DNA from 2 places in the Rhizobium sp. PK7-22 genome. Region 2 is predicted to be linked to the other one. Evidence: riboswitches for the same ligand, from Rfam matches in the RefSeq annotation. Region 2 holds a riboswitch; the other holds the start of a gene.
What was found. Region 2 has a riboswitch for cobalamin ahead of M1E10_RS23785 (CbtB domain-containing protein). Riboswitches for the same ligand answer to the same signal wherever they lie in the genome.

Region 1: it holds a riboswitch for cobalamin, as region 2 does, so the genes downstream of both, M1E10_RS06180 (TroA family protein) here and M1E10_RS23785 (CbtB domain-containing protein) in region 2, are expected to answer to the same signal.

Annotation. Positions count from the first base shown of each region.
Region 1 covers NZ_CP096514.1:283,479-293,875, forward strand. The annotation lists gene clpB (ATP-dependent Clp protease ATP-binding subunit) at 1-1,425, opposite strand, end outside; gene M1E10_RS06170 (DUF2946 family protein) at 1,806-2,162, shown strand; partial or broken gene M1E10_RS06175 (PepSY-associated TM helix domain-containing protein) at 2,216-3,588, shown strand; cobalamin riboswitch at 3,780-4,005, shown strand; gene M1E10_RS06180 (TroA family protein) at 4,169-5,185, shown strand; gene M1E10_RS06185 (FecCD family ABC transporter permease) at 5,188-6,222, shown strand; gene M1E10_RS06190 (ABC transporter ATP-binding protein) at 6,219-6,983, shown strand; gene M1E10_RS06195 (DUF4167 domain-containing protein) at 7,129-7,863, opposite strand; gene prmC (HemK/PrmC family methyltransferase) at 8,168-9,037, opposite strand; gene prfA (peptide chain release factor 1) at 9,034-10,116, opposite strand; gene ptsP (phosphoenolpyruvate--protein phosphotransferase) at 10,146-10,397, opposite strand, start outside.
Region 2 covers NZ_CP096514.1:3,883,345-3,893,741, forward strand. The annotation lists gene M1E10_RS23745 (NAD(P)/FAD-dependent oxidoreductase) at 1-962, shown strand, start outside; gene amaB (aldehyde dehydrogenase family protein) at 1,017-2,558, shown strand; gene M1E10_RS23755 (P1 family peptidase) at 2,563-3,564, shown strand; gene cobD (threonine-phosphate decarboxylase) at 3,554-4,576, opposite strand; gene cbiB (cobalamin biosynthesis protein CobD/CbiB) at 4,575-5,543, shown strand; gene M1E10_RS23770 (cobyric acid synthase) at 5,527-6,984, opposite strand; gene cobO (cob(I)yrinic acid a,c-diamide adenosyltransferase) at 6,988-7,557, opposite strand; gene M1E10_RS23780 (CbtA family protein) at 7,599-8,354, opposite strand; gene M1E10_RS23785 (CbtB domain-containing protein) at 8,366-8,542, opposite strand; cobalamin riboswitch at 8,579-8,770, opposite strand; cobalamin riboswitch at 8,830-9,036, shown strand; gene M1E10_RS23790 (DUF1636 family protein) at 9,138-9,530, shown strand; gene cobW (CobW family protein) at 9,527-10,397, shown strand, end outside.

The DNA.
Region 1 (10,397 bases), 320 kb from region 2:
ATCGGCGGCAAGCCCGAGCTTCTGCTTCTCCGCCTGCCAGCGGGCCGTCAGCGCCCCGGCTTCTTCCTCGAGCGAGGCGAGTTCGGTCTCCAGCCGGTTCAGCCGGTCGCCGGACGCCACGTCGGTTTCCTTCTTCAGCGCCTCGCGCTCGATCTTCAGCTGCATGATCCGCCGGTCAAGCTCGTCGAGTTCCTCGGGCTTGGAATCCACCTGCATCCTCAGCCGCGAGGCGGCCTCGTCCATCAGGTCGATAGCCTTGTCGGGCAGGAAGCGGTCGGTGATATAGCGGTTGGACAGCATGGCGGCCGCCACCAAAGCGGAATCGGAGATCCGCACCTTGTGGTGCTGCTCGTACTTCTCCTTCAAGCCGCGCAGGATCGAGATGGTGTCCTCGACCGTCGGCTCGTTGACCATGACCGGCTGGAACCGGCGGGCAAGCGCTGCATCCTTCTCCACGTGCTTGCGGTATTCGTCGAGCGTGGTGGCGCCGACGCAATGCAATTCACCGCGGGCAAGCGCCGGCTTCAGGAGGTTGGAAGCATCCATCGCCCCATCCGCCTTGCCGGCCCCGACCAGCGTGTGCATCTCGTCGATGAACAGGATGATCTCGCCGTTTTCGGACTGGACCTCGTTCAGCACCGCCTTCAGGCGCTCCTCGAACTCGCCGCGGTATTTGGCACCCGCAATCAGCGAGCCCATGTCGAGCGCCATCAGCCGCTTGTCCTTCAGGCTCTCCGGCACGTCTCCATTGACGATGCGCAGCGCCAGGCCTTCCGCGATCGCCGTCTTGCCGACGCCGGGCTCGCCGATCAGCACCGGATTGTTCTTGGTGCGGCGCGACAGCACCTGGATCGTCCGGCGGATCTCGTCGTCGCGGCCGATCACCGGATCGAGCCGGCCTTCGCGGGCTTCCGCCGTCAGGTCGCGGGCATATTTCTTCAGCGCGTCGAAACCCTGCTCGGCATTGGCGCTGTCGGCCGTGCGACCCTTGCGCAGGTCATTGATCGCCTGGTTGAGGGCATTCGCCGTGAGCCCCGCCTTCTTCAAGGTCGCCGCCGTCGAGGCGCTCGTCTCGATCACCAGCGCCAGCAGAAGCCGCTCGACGGTGACGAAACTGTCGCCTGCCTTCTTGGCCGCCTCTTCGGCGGTGGAGAACACCTTCGCAAGCGGCTGCGACAGATAGATCTGCCCCTCGCCGCCGGACACCTTGGGCAGTTTTGCAAGGGCTGCGTCGTTGGCGATGCGGGCCGCCTTGGCATCGCCGCCAGCGCGTTCGATCAGTGCCGCGGCCATGCCCTGGTCGTCGTCGAGCAGCACCTTCAGCACATGCTCCGGCGTGAACTGCTGATGCCCGTCAGACAAGGCCTTGCTCTGGGCCGACTGCAGGAAACCGCGCACCCGTTCCGAATATTTCTCGATGTTCATGTCAAACCTCCACGGATCGTTTCGCCCAGTATACGGCACGCAACGATGATTGAGATTGAGCTCCCTCAATAGGCGAGCCCGTCTGCCGAAACTTTCGGCGTCGATCCAGATATGGGAGGCGATTTTGCGCATTTAAAGAAGCCGTTGAAGGATTTGGCAGCGCCTGCCGCCAGCCTGCAGATCCGACATCACCGGACAGGCGAACGCCGGCATTCACGTCAGATCGGTCGCGGGCGGATCGTCCTTCCATTGATCAGCCCCAGATCAGCCCCAGAATCATCCCCATAATCAGCCAGGGTGACATTGCGGCAATCCTGTGCCATCCAGCCCTGATGAAGATGCTGCGCCGCGTGATCGGAGACCGGACTTCGGCCACTGCCATGGCAGTGCTCGCCGCCTATCTCCTGTTGCTGCAGGGCTTCGTCGGCGCCGTGACGCGAAGCGCCATGGCGGCCTCGGCCATGGATCCGCTGCACATCATCTGTGTCTCCGACGGCACGATGGCCGGCGACCTGCCATTCGGCGGCGACGGTTCCTCGAAGGGGGCAGCCGATTGCCCCTGCGCTTCGCTTTGCCGCCTGACCGCAACGACGCCGGTGGCGATCCTTCCCGGCACGGCCTTCCTCGGCCTGCGCAATGTCTACCAGCTCTACACCGCATCCTTCGCGGCTCCGCAGGATGTCGTCGTGGCGCTGCGGGGCTTGCTGCCGCAACCGCGCGCACCTCCCATCTCCTGACGTCAACCGGCCATCGGCCGGTCCCGCAATGATGACATCCCAGGAGACGACCTATGTCCGACATCACCCTCGGGCGGGAGAGCACCGGCGCTGCCGTGCGATCCCCATCCGACCTCTATCGCGCCGTCTGGCGCTGGCACTTCTACGCCGGCCTGCTGGTGCTGCCCTTCATGATCACGCTCGCCGTCACGGGCGCGCTCTATCTCTTCCGCGACGAACTCGACGCCGTCATTCATGCCGATCTGCTGCGGGTGGAGATCCGCCAGGACGCCGGCATGGCCTCGCCGGCGGCCATGGTCGCGGCAGCCACGGCAGCCTTTCCAGGCACCGCCCTGAAGTTCACCGATCCCGCCACGCCCGACGCCTCCGCCGAAATCACGGTGAACACGGCGGACCAGGGCAAGCTTGCCGTCTATGTCGATCCCTATGGCGGCCAGGTGCTGGGCTCCCTGCCGGACCGGGGCACGGTGATGTGGACCGTCCGCACTCTCCACAGCCTGAAATACTTCGGCACCGCCACCCGCTGGCTGATCGAGATCGCCGCCGGCTGGTCAATCCTGCTCGTCGGGACCGGCATCTACCTCTGGTGGCCAAGGAACCGGACCGGCGGCGTCCTCAGCGTCCGGGGCACGCCCAGACGCCGTGTCTTCTGGCGCGACATGCATGCGGTCACCGGCATCTTCGTCGGTGTCTTCATCGTGTTTCTCGCCGTCACCGGGATGCCCTGGTCGAGCGTCTGGGGCGCCAAGGTCAACGAGTGGGCGAACGGCAGCAACTTCGGTTATCCGGTCGGCGTGCGGGTGGCCGTTCCCATGTCGGACGAACATCTCGACCATGTCGCCAAGACCTCCTGGTCCATGGAGCAGGCACAGGTTCCGCAGTCGCCGGAACACCCGCAGGGCGCGGGGACCATCGGCCTCGATCAGGCGGTCCAGACCTTGGAGCGGCTGGGTCTGCATCCCGGCTATGCCGTCAACATCCCGACCACGCCGACCGGCGTCTTCACCGGCTCGGTCTATCCCGACGATCTTTCGCAGCAGCGTGTCGTGCATCTCGACCAGTATTCCGGCGAGCCTCTGATCGACATGAGCTTCAGGGAATACGGTCCGCTCGGCAAATGGCTGGAATGGGGCATCAACGTCCACATGGGCCAGGAATTCGGCCTCGCCAACCAGATCGTGCTCGCGATCGCCTGTGCCGCCATCGTTCTGCTCGCCGTCTCGGCCGGCGTCATGTGGTGGAAACGTCGACCCGCCGGGTCTCTCTCGGCGTCCCGCCCATGCCCTCCGACCGGCGGGTCTTCCGTGGCCTGTTGGCGATCCTGGTCATCGGCGGGTTGTTGTTTCCGCTGGTCGGCCTGTCGCTCATCGTCATGCTGACGCTTGACTGGGCTTATACGCACCTCAAGGGCAAGCGAACGACCTGAAGATCGAGGCTTCGGCGCACCCTCGGCGACGCGACCGGAGCCTCCTGTTCAGACAGCATCTGGACATGCCCAATTCTTGGCTATAAGTAATGTTATTACATATCGCTTTGGAGACGGCGCAATGACGAATTACTGCCTTCCTCGCCCAAACCCACACCGCTCCATCGGGCTTGACCATGAGGCCCGCTTCACGTTTAGCTGATTGCGATGGTTCCCCGACGGTGACTCGAAGGGGATTAATAGGGAACACGGTGAGGCCCGAAGAGGTGCCGAGACCGTGGCTGCCCCCGCAACTGTAAGCGGATTGCCACTCATCCTCGGGCGTCGCAAGGCGCCATGCCACTGGGTTTTCCCGGGAAGGCAGATGAAGGGCGGATATCCGTGAGCCAGGAGACCTGCCATCGAACACCACTCAGTCGGCCGGGCGGGGATGCCCGGCAAGGGAACAGATATGACCGACCTGCACCTTTGCCCCCAGGCACCACCCCTCCGTCTCGACCGGTTTTCCGCCCGCGGCCGCGCCGCCGATGCCGTCTGAACCGCGGCATTCGCCTCCTTTCCTCCTGATCGAGATGATTTCATGCACAAGCTTGTTGCCAGCCTCACGCTTTCGCTCGGCCTTGCCGGCCTCGCCACGCCCTCTCTTGCAGCCACCGCCTACCCCTTGACGATTAGCAACTGCGGTCAGGAGGTCACCTTCGACAAACCGCCTTCGCGGGTGGTCTCGATCGGTCAGGGAATGACCGAAATCCTCTTCTCCCTCGGTCTTGCCGACAAGCTCGTCGGCACCGCCGTCTGGGTCGGTCCGGTGCTGCCGCAATACGCCGAGGTCAATCGCGGCATCGAGCGGCTGGCCGACAATGATCCGAGCTTTGAATCCGTCGTCGGGCAGGAGCCGGATCTGGTCACGGCCGAATTTGAATGGCACGTCGGCGCGCAGGGCTCCGTCGGCAAGCGCGAGCAGTTTGCGCAACTGGGCATCGACACCTATGTCGCGCCGGCCGACTGCGTCGCCAAGGTTAATACCAACGGTGGCGACGGCGTTCGCGGGCAGCTCTTCACCATGGACCTGGTCTACCAGCAGATTGCCGAGCTCGCCGAGATCTTCGACGTGACGGAACGCGGCGACGCCCTGATCGCCGATCTGAAACAGCGGGAAACGGCAGCGATCGCCTCCGTTGCCGGCGCATCCGGCAAGAACCTGCCCGTCGTCTTCTGGTTCTCCAGCAAGGAAGTCGACGGCGACGCCTTCATCGCCGGCAGGAACGGAGCGCCCGCTTACATCCTCAAGACGCTTGGTGCCCGCAATGTCGTCGACACCGAGGAAGAATGGCCGCTCGTCGGCTGGGAGACGATCGCTGACGCCGATCCTTCCGTGATCGTCATCGCCACCATGGATCGTCGCCGCTATGCCGCCGACAATCCGGAGGTGAAGATCGACTTCCTGGAGAACGATCCGGTCACGCAGGAGCTGGACGCCGTCAGGAACAGGCGCTTCGTCATGATGGACGCGCAGTCGATGAACCCGACGATCCGCACGGTCGACGGCATCGAGCTCCTGGCGGACGGCATCAAGACCTTCGGTCTTGCACGGTGAGCCTGGCTTTTCCCGCGCGTTCGCCACGGTGGTCGCTTTTCGCGCTTGCCGCGGTCGGCCTTCTGCTTCTCGCCCTGATGGTGAGCCTCGCCGTCTCAATCGGCGAGATCGCCATCCCGCTCGCCACGACCGCAAAGGCCGTCGCCAACCGGCTTTTTGACGCTGGCTTCGAACTCAGCCGCATCCACCAGGGGATCGTCTGGGACTATCGCTTCAGCCGCGCGCTGGTCGCCGCCAGCGCCGGCGCCTCGCTGGCGCTCTGCGGCGCGGTGCTGCAGGCGCTGCTGCGCAATCCGCTCGCGGAACCCTATGTGCTCGGCATCTCCGCCGGCGCATCCACCGGCGCCGTCTGCGTCACCATCCTCGGGTTGGGCTCAGGCGTGCTCAGCCTCTCCGGCGGCGCCTTTATCGGTGCGGCCATCGCCTTCCTCCTGGTCGGCATCCTGGCGGCGGGCGTCGGCGGCACTAGCGAGCGCGTCATTCTCTGCGGCGTCGCCGGATCGCAGCTCTTCAGTGCACTGACCTCCTATATTGTCACCACCTCCGCCAATGCCGAACAGGCGCGCGGCGTCCTGTTCTGGCTGCTCGGATCACTGAGCGGCGTGCGCTGGCCGGACGTCTATCTATCGGCTCCCGTCGCGCTCATCGGCCTTCTGGTGTGCCTCGCGCATGTGCGGGCGCTGGATGCCTTTGCCTTCGGCACCGATGCCGCCGCCGCCCTCGGCGTCTCCGTCCGGCGGGTGCAGGTCGTGCTGCTCGGCACCACCGCCGCCATGACGGCCTGCGTCGTCAGCATGGTCGGGTCGATCGGCTTCGTCGGCCTCGTCGTTCCCCATGCCGCCCGTTTCCTGATCGGGCCGGGCCATGCGCGCCTGCTGCCGGTCGCCGCCCTTTTCGGTGCCATCTTCATGGTCGCCGCCGATATCATGTCACGCATCATCATCCCCCAGCAGATCCTGCCGATCGGCGTCGTCACGGCGCTCTTCGGCGCTCCGGCCTTCGCGCTGATCCTCTACCGGGCGAGGAAGACAGCATGAGCATTACCCTTGATGACGTGAGCTTTGCCGCCGGCGACACCCTCATCGTCGACGGCGTCAGCCTTCATGCGGAAAAGGGCAAGGTGCTCGGCCTGCTCGGACCCAACGGATCCGGGAAATCCAGCATGCTGCGGCTGATCTGTCGCTTACGAAAGATCAAAAGCGGCGTCATCCGTCTGGGAGACGACGATCTCTCGTCAATTGCCCGCGGTTCGCTCGCCCGGCGCATCGCGCTGGTCGAACAGCAGTCGGAGACGGACACGCAGATGACGGTGCGCAACGTGGTCCAGCTCGGCCGCACCCCGCACCGCGGTTTTCTCACCCCCTGGACGACGCAGGACGAGGCGGCCGTCACGCAGGCACTCCAACGGGTCGACATGCAGGAGCGCGCCGGCCGGCTCTGGCAGACACTTTCCGGCGGCGAGCGGCAGCGTGTCCATCTTGCCCGGGCACTCGCCCAGGAGCCGGACGAATTGATCCTGGACGAGCCGACCAATCACCTTGATATCCAGCACCAGCTCGAGATCCTCTCGCTGGTCTCCAAGCTCGGCATCACCTGCATCGTCGCATTGCATGACCTCAATCTCGCGGCCATGTTCTGCGACAGGCTAGCGGTGCTGCAGGAAGGCCGTGTCGTCGCAGTCGGGACATTGGAGGCGGTGCTGACTGAGAACCTGCTGCAAACCGTCTTCGGCGTCCGCGCCCATGTGGAGAAATCGCCGGTGCATGGCCGCTGCAATATACAGTACCGCATGGGCTGAACTGTATCGGGCAGGTGGCATCCCGCCCCGAAAGGGAGCGGCCCGAATGTGATCGCCCCGTTTCACCTCGCCCACACTCCCCGGAAAAGAAAAACTCCGGCCTTTCGACCGGAGTTCTCGTTCAAATCACAGCTTTTGGGCTGGCTTACTCGCTGGCGACGTCCGCCATGGCAGGCTGGCCATCGTCGGCGCCGCCTTCGGAAGGTGCGTCACCTTCGCCGCGACGGGTCCGGCGCGGCCGGTTGCCGGCATTGCGGCGGCGCGGCTGACGCGCTTCGCCCGTTCCTTCTTCGGCTGCAACTTCGGCCGGCGTGCCTTCGATTACAGGCTGCGGGCCTGAACCATCGACCACTGGTGCCTCGACTGCGGCGGCGACAGGCGCCTGCTCACGGCGTGGTTCGCGGCGCGGCTGCTGCTCCCGGCGAGGCTGCGGCGGCTGTTGCTGCGGCTGCGGCTGCTGCTGGGGTTCGTGGGGATACTGCGACCGGCCGTTGCCGTCGTCGTCCATATCGTTGTTGTCGTTGTCGTCGCCGTCCTGGCCGTCGCGATCCTGGTAGTCACCGCGCTCGTCGCGCTGGGACCGTTCCTGCATCTGCGCCTGGGCAGTGGCGATGATCCGATTGTAGTGCTCGGCGTGCTGCAGGTAGTTTTCCGCCATGACCCGATCGCCGGCACTGTGGGAATCGCGGGCAAGTGTCGAGTATTTCTCGGCAATGTGCTGAGCCGTACCACGGATTTTCACGTCTGGGCCGGAGCTGTCGTAAGTGCGGGTAAGCGGGTTGCCGCCCTTGCGGTTGAAGTTGTTGTTGTTGCCGCCGCCGCTGTTGTTGCTGGAGCCGCCGCGCCCTCGACCGCGCTTGTTCTGCTGTCCTGGCCTCATAGATCGTTCACCTGAATTTTCTGTTTTCCGCTGATAAGGGACCACGCGGCCATGCTGGCTCATGCCAGACCAGGACTTCGCGCGCCACGGACAGGACGAAACAAGGTCGCCTGCCGCTTGTGAAAGTCAAATTAACTGATTCACGCACCAGGAAATATTCAACCTTCGAAACTCTGTAATAGAGCCGGTCTCAAGGTTGACTTAAACCCGAACGAATCTCCGTTCATTCCCAGCCGCCCAGTGCGTGGCCGCAAGCTATCGCGCTTCCCAAGTAAATCCAAGCCTTTTCTTTCGCCGTGCAAAATCAGGGACCTGGCTTTTCGGGAGCAAAGATGAGGACGCGGTCGTTATCCCCATAGTCGCGGACCGCCTGCCGGAGCACGAAGCCCGCGGCAATGAAGATTTCCGTGACGCTGTCCTTCTGGTCGAAGCCGATCTCGACGCCGAGAATGCCGTCGGCCTGGAGCGCCGCACCGGCGCCGGCTGCAATCGCGCGGTAGGCATCAAGCCCGTCAGGTCCGCCGTCGAGAGCCCTGGGGGGATCGAAATCCCGCACCTCCGGCTCCAGCGCTGGAATGACATCTGCCCTGATATAGGGCGGGTTTGACACGATTATGTCGAACCGTCCGGGGATGTCCGCAAACCAGTCGCTGCGCACTGCCTGAAACCTGTCGCCGAGCCCCAGCCGCTCCGCATTGTCGCGGGCCGTGCGCAGGGCGTCCTCGGAAACATCGGAGCCAACGCCCTGTGCGGCAGGGCACTCCTTCAGGAGAGCCAGCAGGATGGCACCCGTTCCGGTTCCCAAATCAAGCACGCGGGCCACGCCCTTGGCTGCGACAATCCGCCTCACATGCATCAGCACCGTCTCGACCAGCATTTCCGTGTCCGGCCGCGGCTCCAGCGTCTCCGCTGAAAGCCTGAGGGTCATGCCGTGGAAGTCCCGTTCCCCCAGGATCCGGTGCACCGGCTCGCGCTTCAGGCGTCGCGCGACCGCGTCCCCAATGACCGCGGCCTCCGCCGCCGTCAGCACCCGATCGCCGCCGGCAAACACCTGCGTACTGGTCAGCCCCATCAGGCCGCCGATCAGCAGACGTGCCTCGATTGCGGCATCCGGCAGGCCGGCTGCGGCAAACTTCGCCCGCGCGCCCGCCACGGCAGCCTCGAGCGACGTCACCCTCTCTTCTCGCCCAGTTGCGCCAGCTGCCCGGCCTGATAGTCGGAGATCAAGGCGTCCACCACCTCGTCGATCTCCCCCATCATCATCCGGTCGAGCTTGTAGAGCGTCAGGTTGATGCGGTGGTCCGTCACCCGTCCCTGCGGAAAGTTGTAGGTGCGGATGCGCTCGGAACGGTCGCCCGAACCCACCTGGCTCTTGCGGTCGGCAGAGCGCTCGCTGTCGACCTTCTGCCGCTCGATGTCGTAGAGTCGCGAGCGCAGCACCTGCATCGCCTTGGCACGGTTCTGGTGCTGCGATTTCTCTGAACTGGTGACCATCAGGCCGGTCGGCAGGTGGGTGATGCGTACCGCGGAATCGGTAGTGTTGACGTGCTGGCCGCCGGCGCCGGACGCGCGCATAGTGTCGATGCGGATGTCTTCGGGACGGATCTCGATGTCGATTTCCTCGGCCTCCGGCAGCACCGCCACCGTCGCGGCCGAGGTGTGGATGCGCCCCTGGGTTTCCGTATCCGGCACGCGCTGCACGCGATGGACGCCGGATTCGAACTTCAGCTTGGAGAACACGCCGCGCCCGCTGACGGTCGCGATGATTTCACGAAAGCCCCCGGCCTCTCCCTCGCTGGCCGACAGCACCTCGACCTTCCAGCCCTTGGCCGCCGCGTAGCGCTCGTACATGCGAAACAGGTCGCCGGCAAAGAGCGCGGCCTCGTTGCCGCCGGTGCCGGCGCGGATTTCCAGGATCGCGCTCTTCTCGTCGGCGGCGTCCTTGGGCAGGAGCAGGACCTGCATGTCCTTCTCCAGCGCCTCGACCCGCTCCTCCGCCTCCGGCAGCTCCATCTCCGCCAGCTCGCGCATCTCCCGGTCGGTCGCTCGGTCGTTGAGCAGCGCCCGCAGATCCGTCACCTCGGCAGTCGCCTTCTCGTACTCGCGGATCTTGCCCACGACCGGCTGCAGTTCCGAATACTCCGAGGCCAGCCGGACGTAGACGTCCGCCGCCGGACCTTCGGACATGCGCGCCTCGATTTCGCCGAAGCGCCGCTCCAGCTCGCGCATCTTGTCTACAGGAAGCTTCGCCACCCTGATGTCACTCCATTTTCTTGTTCTTCTTAGAGGGCTATACCGTGTTCTGACGCAAAGCGGGTCAGAAGCGTGCGGATCGGCTCCTGCGAGCGCTTGTCGTCGAGTGCCGCATGCAGTTCCTCCGCCAGTCTGTCGACGTCAAGCGACAGCAGCATCGCCTTGACCGGACCGATCGATGTCGGCGCCATCGACACGGCCCGGAAGCCGATCCCGAGCAGCGCCATGGCCGAGAGCGGCTTGCCGGCCATTTCGCCACAAAGCGTCAGCGCCGTCTGGTT
Region 2 (10,397 bases):
TGGTGCGCGAGGTGATCGACCGGCACGCCATCGCCTGCGAGCTGGAGCGCAATGGTACGCTGCATTGCGCCACAGATGTAGCCGGCCTGAAGGAACTCGAGGAGCGGGCACGCCAGTGGCAGGCACGCGGCGCAGCGGTGACCTTGCTGGACGCGGCGGAAACCGAGCGACGCGTCGGCACCCGTGCCTATGCCGGCGCCCTCCTCGACAGCCGCGCCGGCACGCTCCAGCCGCTCGCCTATGCCCGCGGCCTGGCCCATGCGGCGACACGCGACGGAGCCTCGCTGTTTACCGACAGCGCCGTGGTGGCCCATGAGAGGCAAGGCGGGCGGCATGTGGTGAGGACCGCTGGCGGCGAAGTTTCCGCCGACTGGGTCGTGGTCGCAACCGACGCCTACAGCAAGGGCCCCTGGGCAGTGATGCGCCAGGAGCAGGTTCATCTGCCCTATTTCAACCTGGCGACGGCGCCGCTCTCCAGCAACCTGCGCAAATCCATCCTTCCCGGCCGCGAAGGATGCTGGGATACGAAGGAAATTCTCTCCTCGTTCCGGATGGATCACTCCGGTCGGCTCGTCTTCGGCAGCGTCGGGGCGCTGCGCGGCACCGGCACCGCCATCCACAAGAACTGGGCAAGGCGGTCGTTGCGGCGGCTTTTCCCGCAGCTGGACGCCGTCGACTTCGAGGCCGAATGGCACGGCCGCATCGGCATGACCGACAACGCCCTGCCGCGCCTGCACAAATTTGCCGACAAGGTCGTTGCCTTCTGCGGCTATAACGGACGCGGCATCGCGCCGGGAACCACCTTCGGCAAGATCCTGGCGCAGCATATCCTGGGGCAGATTACGGAAGAGGATCTTCCGCTGCCCTTCACCGACCCGAAGCTGCCCCCCTTGCGGCCGCTGAAGGAAGCCTATTACGAGGCGGGCGCACAGATTGCCCACCTCACCGCGGAACGCTTCTGATTGCGTAACCGCTGCCGATTTGTACATTGACGAACTGACACCGGAAGGACTGACATGACGCTTGCCACCCTCGATCTCGCAGCCGACGTAAAGACAATCCTCGGCGACCTCGGCGTGAGCCCTGAGCGCTACACCGGCGGCACGCTCGCCGTCCGCTCGCCGATCACTGGCTTGGAAATCGGCAGGCTTCCGGAAGACAGTCGCGAAAGCGCCGCCAAGGCGATCGACGCCGCCCATCAGGCCTTTCTCGAGTGGCGCCTCGTGCCTGCGCCCAAGCGCGGCGAGCTCATCCGTCTTCTCGGCGAGGAACTGCGCGCCGCCAAGACGGCGCTCGGCCGTCTCGTCTCCATCGAAGTCGGCAAGATCACCTCGGAGGGCCTCGGCGAAGTCCAGGAGATGATCGACATCTGCGATTTCGCCGTCGGCCTCTCGCGCCAGCTCTACGGCCTCACCATCGCGACGGAACGCGCCGACCACCGGATGATGGAAACCTGGCACCCGCTCGGCGCCATCGGCATCATCTCCGCCTTTAACTTCCCGGTCGCCGTCTGGTCCTGGAACGCAGCCCTTGCCATCGTCTGCGGCAACTCCACGGTCTGGAAGCCGTCGGAAAAGACCCCGCTGACGGCACTCGCGACCCAGGCGATCTTCGAAAAGGCGCTGTCGCGCTACATCGCCGAAGGCAATACTGCGCCGAAGAACCTCTCGACGCTGCTGATCGGCGGCCGCGACGTCGGTGAAGTTCTCGTCGACCACGAGAAGATCCCGCTCGTCTCCGCCACCGGCTCCACGGCCATGGGCCGCACGGTCGGCCCCCGGCTTGCGCAACGTTTTGCCCGGTCGCTGCTGGAACTCGGCGGCAACAATGCCGCGATCGTCGGCCCCACCGCCGACCTCGACCTCACGCTGCGCGGCGTCGCCTTCTCGGCCATGGGCACGGCCGGCCAGCGCTGCACCACCCTGCGGCGCCTCTTCGTGCACGACAGCGTCTACGACACGCTCGTTCCGCGGCTTGCCAAGGCCTACCAGTCGGTCACCGTCGGCAGCCCGCTCGAGACCGGCAACCTGGTCGGCCCGCTGATCGACAAGGGCGCCTTTGACAAGATGCAGGCATCGCTCGAGGCCGCCAAAGCAGCCAGCGGCAAGGTCACCGGCGGCGAGCGCATCGAGCAGGACGGCGCGGCGGAGGCCTATTACGTTCGCCCGGCCATCGTCGAAATGCCGGAGCAGACCGGCCCCGTGAAGGAAGAAACCTTCGCGCCGATCCTCTACGTCATGAAGTACAGCGACTTCGACGAGGTGCTGCGCCTGCACAACGACGTGCCGCAGGGCCTGTCGTCGTCAATCTTCACCAATGACATGCGCGAAGCCGAAATCTTCGTCTCCGACCGGGGCTCCGATTGCGGCATCGCTAATGTCAATATCGGCCCGTCCGGTGCGGAAATCGGCGGCGCCTTCGGGGGCGAGAAGGAAACCGGCGGTGGCCGCGAATCCGGCTCCGACGCCTGGAGGGCCTACATGCGCCGCCAGACCAACACGATGAACTACGGCCGCACCCTGCCGCTCGCCCAGGGCGTCAAGTTCGACGTGATCTGACGCCATGAGCGCACCGCTCAACCTCCTGACCGACATCGAGGGCGTGGCTGTCGGCCACGCCACCGATCTGGTGCTCGGCTCCGGGGTGACGGCGGTGATCTTTGACAGGCCGGCCGTCGCCTCCGGCAGCGTGCTGGGCGGCGCGCCGGGCGGGCGCGAGACGGCACTGCTCGATCCCTCGATGACAGTCGAAGCCGTAGATGCCTTCGTGCTCTCGGGCGGCTCCGCCTTCGGTCTCGATGCTGCCGGCGGCGTGCAGTCGGGACTGCGGCAGATCGGCCGCGGCTTTGCGGTCGGCCCCGCCCGCGTTCCGATCGTGCCACAGGCGATCCTGATGGATCTCCTGAACGGCGGCGACAAGGACTGGGGCCTGCATTCGCCCTACCGCGAGATGGGCTATCAGGCATTTCTGTCAGCGCAAACCGGGCCCTTTGAACTGGGAACTGTCGGCGCCGGCACCGGCGCGACGACCGCGACCGTCAAGGGCGGGATCGGATCGGCAAGTGCCGTCACGCGGTCGGGCCATACGGTTGCCGCGCTGATGGCGGTCAACGCCATGGGCACGGCCACCATCGGCGAGGGTCCGCATTTCTGGGCAGCGCCCTTCGAGCTCGCCGGCGAGTTCGGCGGTCTCGGGATGCCGGGGGATTTCGATACCGCCATGCGCCTCAAGGGCATGACCATCCCGGCGACCACCATCGGCGTCGTCGTCACCGATGCGGTTCTGACGAAGGCGCAGGCGCACCGGCTTTCGATCGCCGGCCACGACGGCCTCGCCCGAGCGGTCATTCCGGCGCATCTGCCCTTCGATGGCGATACGATCTTCTCAGCCGCCACCGGTGCGCGACCCGTTGCCGATCCGGCAGCACTGATGGAGATCTTTCATCTGGCGGCGCTGGTGACGGCACGCGCCGTGGCGCGCGGTGTCTACGAGGCAACAGCCCTGCCCCATGCCGGTGCCCAGCCGGACTGGCGAGATCGTTTTTCCGCCATCTCTAAAGCCTGAGCGCCCTCAAAGCCGCTTCCAGACGCTCCCATTCGTGATCGCCCGGCAGGCCGAAACGCAGGAAGTTAGACCGTTCCTCGAAACTCCGGACCAGAATGCCGGCTTCCCCGAGCGCCGCATGGAGTGCCGCCGCCCGCTCGTGGCGGACATAGCGAAAAAGCGAAGTACCGCCGACGACGGGGATGGCACATTCTTCCAGGAGCGAGTCGAGGCGTGCCGCCTTGAGCTTCAGCGTCTGTTGCATGGCCTGCCGCCAGTCCCGGTCCGCCAGCGCCTCCAGCGCGACATGCAGCGCCGGGCCTGAGACGGACCACGGCCCCAGCTGTCCCTCCAGTCGCGCCGCCACATCCGCCGAGGCAATGGCAAAACCCAGCCGGACGCCCGCCATGCCGTAGAACTTGCCGAAGGAACGCAGCACGAGGAGGTCACCGTCGCCCACGGCATCCGCCACGCTTTCGGTCTCCGAGACATCCTGAAAGGCCTCGTCGACGACCAGCAGGCCACCCTTCGAGCGCATGTGCGCGGCGAGCGCGAGCAGGTCGCCGCGGGCGGTCGTGCGTCCCGTCGGATTGTTCGGATTGACGACGACAGCGAGGGCGGCATCGCCCAGGCTGGCGAAATCTTCGGTCTCCGTCACCGAATAGCCGGCCAGCCGGGCCGCACGGGCGTGCTCCGCATAGGTCGGCGACAGGACGGCGGCATGGGCTCGGACTTGCGGCAGCGCCGCAATCATCGGCAGAAGGATCTGCGTGCCGGGCGCTGCAACGACATGCGCCGCCGAGGGCGCGGCGTAAGCCTGCGCGGCCAGCACCTTCAGCCGCTCGGCAAGCGCTGGCTCGGGCAGGCGCGAGAAAGCATTGGCTGGCACGGCGGAATGCGGATACGAATAGGGATTGATGCCGGTGGAGAGATCGATCCACGGCTCGGGCGCCTGCGGGAACTGCAGCCGCGCCCGTGCCAGATTGCCTCCATGCTGGATTGTCCCGTCAGCTCCAGATGCCATACCCTGCATGTACCTCCTGCTCGCCTTCCTTGCCCTGCTGACCGAACGGCTGATCGGCTATCCGCAATGGCTATACCGCCTGATCGGCCATCCCGTCACCTGGATCGGCCGGCTGATCTCCGGTCTCGACAGCAACTGGAATCGCGAGAGCCAGACCTTTGGGCGCCGCAAGGCCTGGGGCATTGCAGCACTCGTCGTCCTCATCGGCGTGACCGTCGCCATCTCGTTTATCCTCGAGCGTCTTCTTGCCGGAAGCCAGTTCGGCTTCGTTCTGCTGGTGCTCATCGCGGCCATGCTGCCGGCGCAGAAGAGCCTGGAAAGCCACGTCGAGGCGGTCGCCACAGCACTGGAGACCGGAGGCATCGAGGCCGGCCGCAAGGCGGTCTCGATGATCGTCGGCCGCGATCCGGAGCAACTGGACCAGGCGGGCGTCTGCCGGGCGGCGGTCGAAAGCCTGGCGGAGAATTTTTCCGACGGCATCGTCGCGCCCGCCTTCTGGCTGGGAGTGGCCGGCCTTGGCGGTGGCGCCGCCTACAAGGCCGCCAATACCGCCGACAGCATGATCGGCCACCGCTCTGCCCGCCACGAGGCCTTCGGCTGGGCGGCCGCCCGCTTCGACGACCTGATCAACCTGCCGGCCTCGCGCCTGAGCGGTGGCCTGTTCGTGGCGGCCGCCTGCCTTCTTCCCGGCGCCTCGCCTAAGGCTGCCGTGGCCGCCATCCGGCGCGATGCGCAGCATCACCGGTCGCCAAACGCCGGCTGGCCTGAAGCCGCCATGGCGGGTGCGCTCGGCATCGCGCTCGCCGGTCCGCGCAGCTACGGCGGAGAGATGATAGAGGCACAGTTCATGGGGTCGGGTGGCCGCGCCGAGCTGACGGCTGCGGACATCCGCCGCGCGCTGACGCTGGCGCGCATCGCCGACGCCCTGCTGATCGGCCTCTTCGGCCTGGGAGCGCTGGCTATCTGGCAAGTCTGAGCAATCCGTCGAGATCGAGGTGGCTCTCCACATGCGCGGCCAGACGGTCGAGCACCGCATCCACATCCGCCTCGTAGTTCAGATCCGACGGCGCGCCGCCCAGCCTCTTCAGCCAGGCGCCGCGCTGGCGATCGTTGCCGAAGAGGCCGTGAAGATAGGTGCCGACCACCTGTCCGCTGTCCGAGATGGCGCCCTCCGCCGCGCCGGACACGGTCGCGAACGGACGGGCGCAATCGGGTCCGCCGGTGCGACCGATATGCATTTCATAGCCGCTGAGGGGCTCGCCGTCGAAGCTCTTGCCCGAGACGGCTTCCAGCCGCTTGTCGCCCGACAACACGGTGTCGACGTCGAGCAGTCCCAGTCCGGCAAACGTTCCCGGCTTTCCCTCGAGACCTTCGGGATCGGCAAGCGTTCGGCCCAACATCTGGTAGCCGCCACAGAGCCCGAGAACCCGTCCGCCGCGGCGCACATGCGCGGCGATGTCGACGTCGAGCCCGCTCGCCTTCAGCACCTGCAGGTCGGAGATCGTCGCCTTCGAGCCGACGAGCAGAACGAGGTCGCAATCGCCCGAGATGACCTCGCCGGAGCGCACCCGGATCAGGTCGACATCCGGCTCCGCGGCCAGCGGGTCGAGGTCGTCGAAATTGGAGATATGCGGCAGGATCGGCACCGCGATGCGCAGCCGGGCGCCGGCCTTGCGCTCGATCTTGTCGCTCAGCCCCAGCGCATCCTCCGCCGGCAGTCGCACCGCTTCCCGGAAGAAGGGCAGAAGCCCGATCGACTGCCAGCCGGTCAGCGCGGCGATGGCCCGCATGCCGTCGTCGAAGAGAGCGGGATCACCCCGGAAGCGATTGACAATGAAGCCGCGGATCATCGCCGCGTCTTCCGGATCGAGGACGAGTTTCGTGCCGGCGAGGCTGGCGATGACGCCGCCGCGATCGATATCGCCGATCAGCACCACCGGCACGTCGGCAGCGCGCGCAAAGCCCATGTTGGCGATGTCGTTCTGGCGCAGGTTGATCTCCGAGGCACTGCCCGCACCTTCCACCAGCACCAGATCCGCCTGCGCCTGGAGAAGCGAGAAGCTCTCCAGCACCCGCGGCATCAGCTGCGGCTTGAGGCCCTGGTATTCGGCGGCCCTGGCATTGCCGAAGACCCGCCCCTGCACTACCACCTGCGCGCCAACCTCGCTTTGCGGCTTCAGCAGCACCGGGTTCATGTGGACGCTGAGCGCCGCACCGGCGGCGCGGGCCTGCAGCGCCTGGGCCCGGCCGATCTCGCCGCCATCGGCGGTCACCGCGGCATTGTTCGACATGTTCTGCGGCTTGAACGGCAGGACCTTCAGGCCGCGCAGGGTGAAGGCGCGCGCCAGGGCGGCGACGACAAGCGACTTGCCGACGTCCGATCCCGTGCCCTGGAACATGAGGGACCGGGCTGCCATGATCTAGAACTCGATGCCGGACTGGGCCTTCACGCCGGCCTTGAAGTGGTGCTTCACCAGCGTCATTTCGGTCACCAGGTCGGCGGCGTCGATGAGGGCCGGCTTCGCGTTGCGGCCGGTGACGACCACATGCAGATCCGGCCGGCGGGCCTGCAACTTGGCGACGACCTTGTCGAGGTCGAGATATTCGTAGCGGAGCGCGATATTCAGTTCGTCGAGGACGACGAGGGCGATCGTCTCGTCCGCCATCAGCTCGAGCGCCTTCTCCCAGGCCCGCTCGGCGGCAGCGACATCGCGCTTCAGATCCTGGGTTTCCCAGGTGAAGCCTTCGCCCATCGTGTGCCAGACGACGCGATCGCCGAAGACGGCCAGCGCCGGCTGCTCGCCGGTGGACCAGCCGCCCTTGATAAACTGCACGATGCCGACGCGGCGATTGGTGCCGAGCATGCGCAGCGCCAGCCCGAAGGCTGCCGTCGACTTGCCCTTGCCGGAACCGGTATGGACCATGAGAAGACCCTTTTCCGCGGTCTTCTCGGCCACTTCCGCGTCCTGCACCGCCTTGCGGTTGGCCATCTTGGCGCGATGCCGTTCCTCGGCTGTGTCGGTGATGTCCCTCAACGGACAGGCTCTGCAGTGCCGGCCGAATAGACCTCTTCGCCGCTGCGAAGCCGTGTCCGGACCAGACCGGAGACCGCGCCGAGCAGCGCCCAGAAGACGAGGCTTGTCGCCAGCACCGCCGCCACGAAGCGGGCGTGCAGTTCCGCCGGCACCGCCGTCTCGTGGCTAACCGGATGCGGCGCGCCGAGAATATGCGGCAGCACGAGCAGGACGATGGCAACAACGGCCAGCACAGGCGTGCGGGTATAGGCGAGGAGTCCGAGGCCGACGGCCGTGCAACCGGCGGTCGCGACCCACCACAGCTGCCGCGCGCCGAGTTCGGCAGCCGGCATGCCGGGAAGCTCCGGCGGCAGGCCAAGTCCGGGGGCAAGGCTGAAGGCGAGGAAGCCGGCAAGGCCGAACATCAGGCCGCCGCGCCAGTCCTTCAGACCGCCCAGCGCTTCGGCGGCGGTCACGAGAAGGAGCGCAAAGCCGATCCCGGCCAGCATGTTGGCGGCAGCGGTATAGAGGAAGCGCTCGGCGCCGTCGGCCGGCATCCAGGCTTCCGCATCGTGGTGATGATCCGCGGGCGCCGCCGCGTCATGGGAATGGGCCTGGTCGTGCGAATGACCCGCTTCGGCGCCGGCACCTTCGAAGGTTTCAGCCTGGACAATCAGCGGGACGGTGGCGAAGCTCTGCATCACGGTGAGCACGAGCCCGGACAACAGGCCCGCGATCACCGCCGCGAGGACGATGTTGCGAAACAAGGACATGTCAGAAATCCTCAGTGGCAGGGAAACGCGAGCGAATGGCGCGAGTCATGCGCCGCGTTGTGCACGACGTCCATCTGGGAGAAGCCGACAAAGCCGACGAAGAAGAGGCCGAGCATCGCCGTCATGCCGAGGGGGATGATCCTGGAGGTGGAAGCGCCGATTGCGCCGGCTGCGGTCTTGGTCGTCATAGCTGTATCCTTTCGTCCTCCACCCGAGGACATTCGATCTTCACAAGGCCACCGGCAGGTCTCCTGGCTCGCAGATCAGACGCTCTCTCCCGCCTTCCCGGATCGCTCCAGTGGCATGATGGGATCAAGCTCTCCGCTTACAGTTGCGGGGGCAGCCGCGGATTTGACGAACCCGTCTCACCGCATTCCCTCTGGTCCCTCTCGGGCACCGATGACAAGGGCACTATAACTCAAATGAACCGAGCGGCAATCGCCTTTGCGACGCATTGACACGAACGGGCGACCGGGCTTACTGAAAGCCTGACGGTTCTTTTCCGGCAACGGAGAGGACGAAAAGGGAATGCGGTGCGATCCGGTAACGGATCAATGCCGCGGCTGCCCCCGCAACTGTAAGCGGAGAGCTTCTGCCAATAAGCCACTGGGGTGATCCCGGGAAGGTGGGCAGCAAGCGACGACCCGCGAGCCAGGAGACCTGCCGTCGCCATGTCTATGCTTTTCCGGGCGGGGTGCTCCGGAGGAAGCCCTTGATCACCAAGGCGAGACTGCCAGCGGCAGTCCGTCGCGCGCCCCATATCGATCGAGCTGGAACGCGGCCTTGAGTGACGAAGCCATCAGAGACACCGACGTCACGATCTTCGTGTGCACGAACTGCCGCTGCGCGTCTAACTCGGAACTGCGCCCCGGCGTGGCGCTGATCGAGGCCTTGCGCGACGCGACCGCCGATCTGCCGCTCGCCGTCAAGCCCGTCACCTGCCTTGCCAACTGCCAGAAGAGCCCGAGTGCTGCCTTTTCCCACCGCAGCGGCTGGTCCTATGTCTTCGGCCATCTCTCGCTGGAGAACGTGCCCGACATCGTCACCGGCGCCATGATGCTGGCCGATGACGAGCGCGGCTTCCTGCCCCTGCGCGGACGTCCGACCTGCCTTCGCGGCAACGGCATGTCCGCCCGCATTCCCCCCTTCAACCACCACGAGGACATGCCCACATGAGCGTCACCTTCGACCGTATCCCCTGCACCGTCGTCACAGGCTTCCTGGGCGCCGGCAAGACGACGCTGATCCGCAACCTCATCGAAAAGCTCGACGGCAAGCGGCTGGCGATCATCGTCAACGAGTTCGGCGATGTCGGCATCGATGGCGAGGTCCTGAAGGGCTGCGGCATCGAGAGCTGCCCGGACGACAACATCATCGAGCTCGCCAACGGCTGCATCTGCTGCACCGTCGCCGACGACTTCGTGCCCGCGATCGACCAGATCCTGGCACGCGAGCCGCGGGTCGACCACATCCTCATCGAGACCTCCGGTCTGGCGCTGCCCAAGCCCCTCGTGCAGGCCTTCCAGTGGCCGGCCGTCAAGGCGCGGGTGACCGTCGATGCCGTCATTGCCGTCGTCGATGGCCTCGCGCTTGCCGAAGGCAGGGTGGCCCATGACCATGCCGCCCTGGAGGAACAGCGCCTGTCCGACGACAGCATCGACCATGACGATCCGGTCGAGGAAGTCTTCGACGACCAGATCGCCTGCGCCGACATGATCGTGCTGACCAAGACCGACCTCATCGACGCCGACGGCCTGGCGCTGGCCAGGGAGCGGATTGCCGCCCATCTGCCGCGGGCGGTGAAGATCATCGCGGCGGCGAACGGCCAGGTCGACCCGGCCGTGCTGATCGGCCTCGGCCTTGCGGTCGAAGACGACATCGAGAACCGCAAGACCCATCACGACGACGAGCTCGATCACGACCACGACGATTTCGACAGCTTCGTCATCGACCTGCCCGCCGTCGACAATGCCGACGAACTGGCGCAGCGGATTTCCGCAACGGCCGAGGCCGAGAACGTGCTGCGCATCAAGGGCTTCGTGG